Regions from separate parts of the Streptomyces sp. NPDC058051 genome, predicted to be linked through region 2. Evidence: riboswitches for the same ligand, from Rfam matches in the RefSeq annotation. Region 2 holds a riboswitch; the other holds the start of a gene.
What was found. Region 2 has a riboswitch for glycine ahead of gcvP (aminomethyl-transferring glycine dehydrogenase). Riboswitches for the same ligand answer to the same signal wherever they lie in the genome.

Region 1 (4,118 bases), on a different contig from region 2:
ACCAGCCGGCGACGATCAGCTTCGGCTTGGACTCCTTGGCCAGACGCTCGACCTCGGCCATGTCCACGACGCCGGTCTCGTCGACGTGGTACGGGACCACGTTGTAGAGCTTGCCGGAGAAGTTGATCTTCATGCCGTGGGTCAGGTGCCCGCCGTGGGCCAGGTTCAGGCCCATGATGGTGTCGCCCGGCTTCAGCAGCGCGAACATCGCGGCGGCGTTGGCCTGTGCGCCGGAGTGCGGCTGGACGTTCGCGGCCTCGGCGCCGAACAGCGCCTTGATGCGGTCGATGGCGATCTGCTCGACGACGTCGACGTGCTCGCAGCCGCCGTAGTAGCGGCGGCCGGGGTAGCCCTCGGCGTACTTGTTGGTCAGGACGGAGCCCTGGGCCTCCATGACCGCGACCGGAGCGAAGTTCTCCGAGGCGATCATTTCGAGGGTGGACTGCTGGCGGTGGAGCTCGGCGTCGACAGCGGCGGCGACGTCCGGGTCCAGCTCGTGGAGGGAGGAGTTGAGAAGCGACATCAGGTGGTCCCTTGGGGTCTCAGTTGCCGGAGAACGCGGTGTACTCGTCGGCGGAGAGCAGGTCCTTCGGCTCCTCCGCCACGCGTACCTTGAACAGCCAGCCGCCCTCGAAGGGAGCGGAGTTCACCAGCGACGGGTCGTCCACGACGTCCTGGTTCGCGGCGGTGACCTCGCCGGTCACCGGCGAGTACAGGTCGCTCACCGACTTGGTCGACTCCAGCTCGCCGCAGGTCTCGCCCGCGGTCACCGTGTCACCGACCTCCGGGAGCTGGGCGTAGACGACATCGCCGAGCGCGTTGGCGGCGAACTCCGTGATGCCGATCGTGGCCACACCGTCCTCGACGGCCGACAGCCACTCGTGCTCCTTGCTGTAACGCAGCTGCTGGGGGTTGCTCATGACCTGAATTCTCCTGTACGCGGGGGAGTGCTGATGAACGGTGGTCTTACGGTGTGAGACGCGACTGCGTCACTTCCGGGATGCGGGGACTTCACTTCCGGCGCTTGTAGAAGGGCAGTGCCACGACCTCGTACGGCTCGTGGCTGCCCCGGATGTCCACTCCGACGCCCTCGGTGCCGGGCGTGGCGTGCGCGGCGTCCACGTACGCGAGGGCGATCGGCCTGCCCAGGGTGGGCGACGGGGCGCCCGAGGTGACACTGCCGACGACCTCGCCCCCGGCGACGACGGAGAAACCGGCACGCGGTACCCGCCGGCCCTCGGCGATCAGCCCGACCAGCTTGCGGGGCGGAGCGGTCTCGGCGCGCTCGGCGGCGGCCTGCAGGGCCTTGCGGCCGACGAAGTCGCCCTCCTTCTCGAACTTCACGACCCGGCCCAGACCCGCGTCGAACGGCGTCAGCTCGGTGGTCAGCTCGTGCCCGTAGAGCGGCATGCCGGCCTCCAGGCGCAGCGTGTCGCGGCAGGAGAGACCGCACGGGACCAGGCCGTGGGAGGCGCCCGCCTCGGTGAGGGCCTTCCACAGGCGCTCGGCGTGCTCGGGGGCGACGAACAGTTCGAAGCCGTCCTCGCCGGTGTAACCGGTACGGGCGATGAGCGCGGGCACACCGGCGACCGTGCCGGGCAGACCGGCGTAGTACTTCAGGCCATTCAGGTCGGCGTCGGTGACGGAGGCCAGGATGGCGGGGGACTCGGGGCCCTGGACGGCGAGCAGGGCGTACGCGTCGCGGTCGTCGCGCACCTCGGCGTCGAAGCCGTCGGCCCGCGCGGTCAGCGCGTCCAGCACCGTCCGGGCGTTCCCCGCGTTGGCGACGACCAGGTACTCGGGGGCCGCGGCGTCACCGAGGCGGTAGACGATCAGGTCGTCGAGGATGCCGCCGTCCTCGGCGCAGATCATCGTGTAGCGGGCGCGGCCCACGGCGACGGTCCCGATGTTGCCGACCAGCGCGAAATCCAGGAACGCGGCGGCCTCGGGTCCGGTGACGGTGATCTCGCCCATGTGCGACAGGTCGAAGAGACCGGCCCTGGTGCGGACCGCGTGGTGCTCGTCGCGCTCACTGGCGTAGCGCAGGGGCATGTCCCAGCCCGCGAAGTCGGTCATGGTCGCGCCCAGCGAACGGTGCAGCGCGTCGAGGGCGGTGAGACGGGGGGCAGTGCTCATGGATGTGGCTCCCAGGGCATGACGACGAGGACGATCCCTCCCCATCTGTCATCGGAACCTGAGAGGTTCGCCGAGAGCCCCGAAGGGATCGGCTTGCACCTTGGGTGGAGCCGCGGAGCGGCCCGCTTTTCAGATCTGCCTCATCCACGCGGTACGGGGCCTGAGAGATTCAAGGGAGGAACTTGCTCCTTCGGCGCCCGGCACAGGCAGTGACCGGGACTCTCCCGCGCGGATTCAAGCGGCCTTTATGCAGTTGGCCGGGCCATCATCGCATGCATCGCGCCGGAGTGGGGCCCCGGTCCCTGACCGGAATTCGGCGGCGTGGACGGTTGTGCCGCATTACCTTTTCTTTACACTTCATGGGCATACGTGGGGCGAGGCGAGGGGGAGGGCGATGACGTTGCAGCGGTACGCGACGACGGTGGGGGTCGCGCACGACGCGAGTCCCGCACGACCGGGGGCCCCGGTCGCGGAAGCACTCGGCGCGCACGCGCCCGTCGTACGGGATCTGCGGGACCGGTCCGGTCGCAGCCCGCGCGCCCTGCGTTTCGCGGCGGGCGATGTGGTGGTGGTCTCCGGGCTGCCGGGAAGCGGCAAGTCGACGCTCATCCGCAGGGCGGTCACGACGGCCCGCGCCATCGACTCCCAGGACACCCGGGAGCGCTGGGCGCGACTGATGCCCCGGTTACTCCCGTACGCCCTCTACCGGCCGCTCGTCCGCGCCGCCCACTACTGGGGACTGTGGCGGGCCCTGCGCTCCGGAGCGTCCCTCGTCGTCCACGACTGCGGAACCCAGGCGTGGGTACGCGGCTGGCTGGCCCGTGACGCACGACGCCGGGGCCGCGTTCTCCACCTCGTCCTGCTCGACGTCCCGGCGCGGACGGCGCGAGAGGGGCAGCGGGAGCGTGGACGAGGCGTCTCCGGATACGCCTTCGCCCGGCACCGCAGAGCGGTGGGGAGACTGCTGCGGAACACCGGGACCGGCCTGCTGCCGCTCGGCTGCGCCTCGGCGGTCCTCCTGGACCGGACGGCGGCGGCGAAGCTGGACGTGATCGCCTTCGCGGACGTATGGCATGCGCCCGGCGACGGCGAGCGCCCGGAGGGTCCGGCGGACGGACGTTAACCTTCTGCCGGAAGGCTCGGGCAAGAAGGGGAAGCAGTGGACATTCCGGCACAGGTCCAGTCCCATCCGCAGAGCGGATGGCCGGCCAATGAGCTCGAAGAGGTCCTGGCGGCCTCGGTGGGCGTCCCGGAGGCGGGCGGACGGCTCGTCGAGGTGCTCGGACGGAGCCACGTCTGGGTGCCCCTGCCCAACGGCGGCGCACCCGACTCCCCCGACCTGGACCTGCCCACGATGGAGATCGAGGGAGCCGCCTTCGTCCCCGTGTTCAGCTCCGAACAGCAGTTCTTCAGCTGCGTCGGCAGGCACATGTCCTTCACCGTCGCGCCCGCCCGCGACTTCGCCCGCGGCCTGCCTCCGCAGCTCGGCATCGCGGTGAACCCGGGCGGAGCCGTCGGCCTGCCGCTGCCGCCCCCCGCCGTGGCCGAACTCTGCCGCACCGGACGCACCCCGCTGGACGGACCGACCACCGGAGGCCGGGTCCGGCTGTACGAACCGGCCTGGCAGGAGGAGCCCGTCGACTTCCTCGCCGCGGCAGCCGGCGAATTCGAGGAGAGCGGTGTCGTGCTCACCGCCCGCAGGGCACTGGCCAGCATCGAGGGCGGCGACCCCGTCCTCTTCATCGGCGTCGAGTTCTCCACCTGGGAGGGCGCCGGGCGCAACGCCCCGATGGACGCCCTCGGCCGCGCACTCGGCCGCGTCGAGGTGCCCTGGCCGGTCAATCTGGTCCTGCTCGATGTGGCACAGGACCCGGTCGGCGACTGGATGCGGGAGAAGCTCCGGCCGTTCTACCGGCGCGCGGCCCCGTAGCGGCCGGTACCACGCGGACGCCCGCGGAGTGGACCACCACGCCGACCCATGG
Region 2 (4,118 bases):
CAACCGGTTGATCCGGTGGCGGTGGCGGGGGGCGGCATGGCATCGGCCAACGACATCGGCTATCGCGGGCCGACAGCTTGCGCGGCTGCGGGGATCACCTACCGACAGCTCGACTACTGGGCGCGCACCGGGCTGGTCGAGCCGAGCGTACGCCCGGCATACGGTTCGGGCACACAGCGGCTCTACAGCTTCCGGGACGTCGTCCTGCTGAAGATCGTCAAGCGCTTCCTGGACACGGGCGTCGCCCTGCAGAACATCCGCACCACGGTCCAGCATCTGCGGGCCCGCGGTTTTCAGGATCTTGAGCGGATGACGCTGATGAGCGACGGGGCGACGGTCTACGAGTGCTCGTCGCCCGACGAGGTCGTCGATCTGCTCCAGGGCGGCCAGGGGGTCTTCGGCATCGCCGTGGGTGTGGTGTGGCGGGACGTCGATGTGGCGCTGTCACAGCTGCACGGGGAGCGGGTGGACACCGGCGAGACACTGATCGGGAACAACCCCACCGATGAGCTGGCGCGGCGGCGCAATCGCGCAGGCTGACCCGGCGGGTGCGGCAGGCGCAGTGAACGCGGCGATTGTCAGTGCCGTAGGGCAGCATCGATTGATGTGAGAGCCGCGCCCACCATCCTGCATCTGGACATGGATGCCTTCTACGCCTCGGCCGAGCAGGCCGCGAAGCCCAGCCTGCGCGGCAAGCCGGTCGTGGTGGGCGGGCTCGGGCCGCGCGGGGTCGTCGCCACCGCGTCGTACGAAGCCCGGCGCTTCGGGGTCAACTCGGCGATGCCCACGGCGCAGGCTCGGCGGCTGGCTCCCAACGCCGCGTATCTGGTACCCCGCTTCTCCCTGTACCGGACGGTCAGTGACCAGGTCATGGAGCTGTTGGGGCGGCTCTCCCCGCTGGTGGAGCCGCTCAGCCTGGACGAGGCCTTTGTCGACCTGGAAGCCGGCGGGGCGGCCGACGACAGCGCTTCCGCCCGGGAGATCGGTGAGCAGCTGCGCACGGCCATCAAAGCGGTCACGGGGCTCACCGGCTCGGTCGGGCTCGCCGGTTCCAAGATGCTGGCCAAGATCGCTTCGGAGGAGGCGAAGCCGAACGGGCTGCTTCTCATAGAGCCCGGGACGGAGCGAGAGTTGCTCGCGCCCATGTCGGTACGGATCCTCCCCGGTGTCGGACCGGCGACGGCGGATCATCTGCGCCGCGCGGGCATGACGACGGTCAATGATCTGGTCGAGGCGGGCGAGGCGGAGCTCGTGCGTCTGCTGGGAAAGGCGCACGGCGGCTCGCTCCACCGCATGGCGTCCGGATTCGACGACCGGCCCGTGGTCGCGGAGCGGGACGCGAAATCCGTGTCGGTCGAGGACACCTTCGACACCGACCTGCACGACAGGGTGCGCGTCCGGACGGAAGTGGAACGGCTGGCCGACCGATGCGTCCAGCGGCTGCGGAGTGCGGGGCGGTCCGGGCGGACAGTGGTGCTGAAGGTGCGGCGGTACGACTTCTCCACGCTCACACGGTCCGAGACGCTGCGTGGGCCCACGGACGATCCCGCGGTGGTCCGGGAGGCCGCCGCACGGCTCCTGGAGGCCGTGGACACCACCGGAGGCGTACGGCTCCTGGGTGTGGGCGTCACGGGGCTCGCCGACTACACGCAGGAAGACCTCTTCGCCCAGGCCGCCGGTGAACAGGCCGCGACCGGGGAAACGGCCGGGGAGGAGACAGCGCCCGCGGGCGAGGGGGACGCGCCGGTACACGACGAGCGGGAAGACCCCCAGGAGACCGCCGAGCGGCTCGCCGCACGGCGGTGGCCCGCCGGACACGACGTACGCCATGACACGTACGGCAACGGCTGGGTGCAGGGCAGCGGTGTCGGCCGGGTGACGGTGCGGTTCGAGGAGCCCGGATCAGCGCCCGGCCGGGTGCGCACGTTCCGGATCGACGATCCGGAACTCCAGCCGGCCGACCCGCTGCCGCTGGTGCGGAACCCGGGGGACTACTCGTCCTGGCCGGCCAGCCTGCCGAAGTCCCTGTCCGGTCCGGTCTCCCCGGGCGGGGAGTCCAGACCGTAGTGACGGTAGAGCTGGAGTTCCTGCTCCGGGGAGAGATGGCGGCCGACGCCGAAGTCGGGTGCGTCCTTGATCAGCGCACGGTCGAAGGGGACACGGAGCGAATCCTCCACGAATTCGCTGGGCTCCAGCGGGACGAACGCGTCCCGGCTGAAGAGTCCGGTGCGTACGGCTGCCCACTCGGGCACACCGGTCGCGTCGTCGAGGTACACCTCGTCCACGGTTCCGATCTTGGTGCCCTTGCGGTCGAACGCCTTGCTGCCGATCAGGCGGCGCGGATCGATGTCGGTCTGCACGGTCCCTCCCACTGGACGCTGCTACTCCACAAGCACTACAGAAGTGCAGATCCGGGGGGTTGGCCACTCGAGAATTCCGCCGCGAACCCCGCTGGTAGTCTGTTTACGGCCGCTGACCCCGTGCGGGAGAGTCCTCCGGAGCGAATCCGAAGGCGCCGAAGGAGCAAATCCTCCCCGGAATCTCTCAGGCCCCCGTACCGCACGGACGAGGCCACTCTGGAAAGCAGGGCGGGCTCCGTGCGGCCGAGTGCCGACGCGGTTCCCTTCCTCACCGACGGTGAAAGCCGGCACGCCTCAGGGTGCGCCGGTGAAGCTCTCAGGTTGAGATGACAGAGGGGGAGGCCGTTCGGGCACCCGCGCCGTGGTGCCCCTCGCAGGTCGTGTCAGACCAGGAGGCCTCCACCATGACCCCCCGTCGCACTCCGCTCTCCCAGCTGGAGCAGGGCATTCCGTTCGAGCAGCGTCACATCGGCCCCGATGACGAGGCCCAGTCGAAGATGCTCGCCCAGGTCGGTTACGGCTCGCTGGACGAGCTGACCGCGGCAGCGGTGCCCGATGTCATCAAGAGCGCGGCGGCACTCCAGCTGCCGGCCGCCCGTACCGAGGCCGAGGTTCTCGCGGAGCTGCGCACGCTCGCCGACCGCAACCAGGTGCTGGCCCCGATGATCGGGCTCGGCTACTACGGCACCTTCACCCCGCCGGTGATCCTCCGCAACGTCATGGAGAACCCCGCCTGGTACACGGCCTACACGCCATACCAGCCGGAGATCTCGCAGGGTCGTCTGGAGGCGCTGCTCAACTTCCAGACGATGGTCGCCGAGCTGACCGGACTGCCCACCTCCGGCGCCTCCCTGCTCGACGAGGGCACCGCGGCCGCCGAGGCCATGGCGCTCTCGCGGCGCGTCGGCAAGGTCAAGAACGGCGTATTCCTGGTCGATGCCGACGCTCTGCCGCAGACGATCGCCGTCATAGAGACCCGCGCCGAACCGACCGGTGTCGAGGTCGTCGTCGCCGACCTCTCCGACGGCATTCCGGCCGAGGTCGCCGAACGTGGTGTCTTCGGTGTCCTGCTGCAGTACCCGGGTGCCTCGGGGGCGGTACGGAACATCGAGCCCGTCATCGCGCAGGCCCATGGGCTCGGCGCGATCGTCACGGTCGCCGCCGATCTGCTGGCCCTGGCCCTGCTCACCTCACCGGGCGACCTGGGCGCGGACATCGCGGTCGGTACCACGCAGCGTTTCGGTGTGCCGATGGGCTTCGGTGGGCCGCACGCCGGCTTCATGGCCGTACGCGAGAAGTTCGCCCGCAGCCTTCCGGGCCGACTCGTCGGGGTGTCCGTCGACGTGGACGGCAACAAGGCCTACCGGCTGGCCCTGCAGACCCGCGAGCAGCACATCCGCCGCGAGAAGGCCACCAGCAACATCTGTACCGCCCAGGTGCTGCTTGCCGTCATGGCCGGGATGTACGCCGTCTACCACGGCCCGGAGGGGCTGCGGACGATTGCTCGGCGCACCCACCGTTACGCGACGATCCTGGCCGAGGGCCTGCGTGCCTCCGGTGTCGAGGTCGTGACCGGTGCCTACTTCGACACCGTGACCGTGCGCGTTCCGGGCAAGGCCGCCGAGGTCGTGGCGGGCGCCCGCGAGCGCGGCGTCAACCTGCGGCTCGTCGATACCGACCTGGTCTCCCTCGCCTGCGACGAGACGACCACCCGTGCGCGGGTCGCCGCCGTCTGGGCCGCCTTCGGCGCCGACGGGG

Region 1: another riboswitch for glycine. It lies ahead of gcvT (glycine cleavage system aminomethyltransferase GcvT); the one in region 2 lies ahead of gcvP (aminomethyl-transferring glycine dehydrogenase).

Annotation. Positions count from the first base shown of each region.
Region 1 is NZ_JBHVRW010000016.1:20,882-24,999, forward strand. It holds gene glyA (serine hydroxymethyltransferase) at 1-523, opposite strand, end outside; gene gcvH (glycine cleavage system protein GcvH) at 543-920, opposite strand; gene gcvT (glycine cleavage system aminomethyltransferase GcvT) at 1,012-2,136, opposite strand; glycine riboswitch at 2,276-2,373, opposite strand; gene ACFVUT_RS23855 (AAA family ATPase) at 2,531-3,259, shown strand; gene ACFVUT_RS23860 (enhanced serine sensitivity protein SseB) at 3,296-4,066, shown strand.
Region 2 is NZ_JBHVRW010000013.1:10,585-14,702, forward strand. It holds gene ACFVUT_RS21115 (MerR family transcriptional regulator) at 1-540, shown strand, start outside; gene ACFVUT_RS21120 (DNA polymerase IV) at 607-2,067, shown strand; gene ACFVUT_RS21125 (PRC-barrel domain-containing protein) at 1,992-2,360, opposite strand; glycine riboswitch at 2,474-2,570, shown strand; gene gcvP (aminomethyl-transferring glycine dehydrogenase) at 2,765-4,118, shown strand, end outside.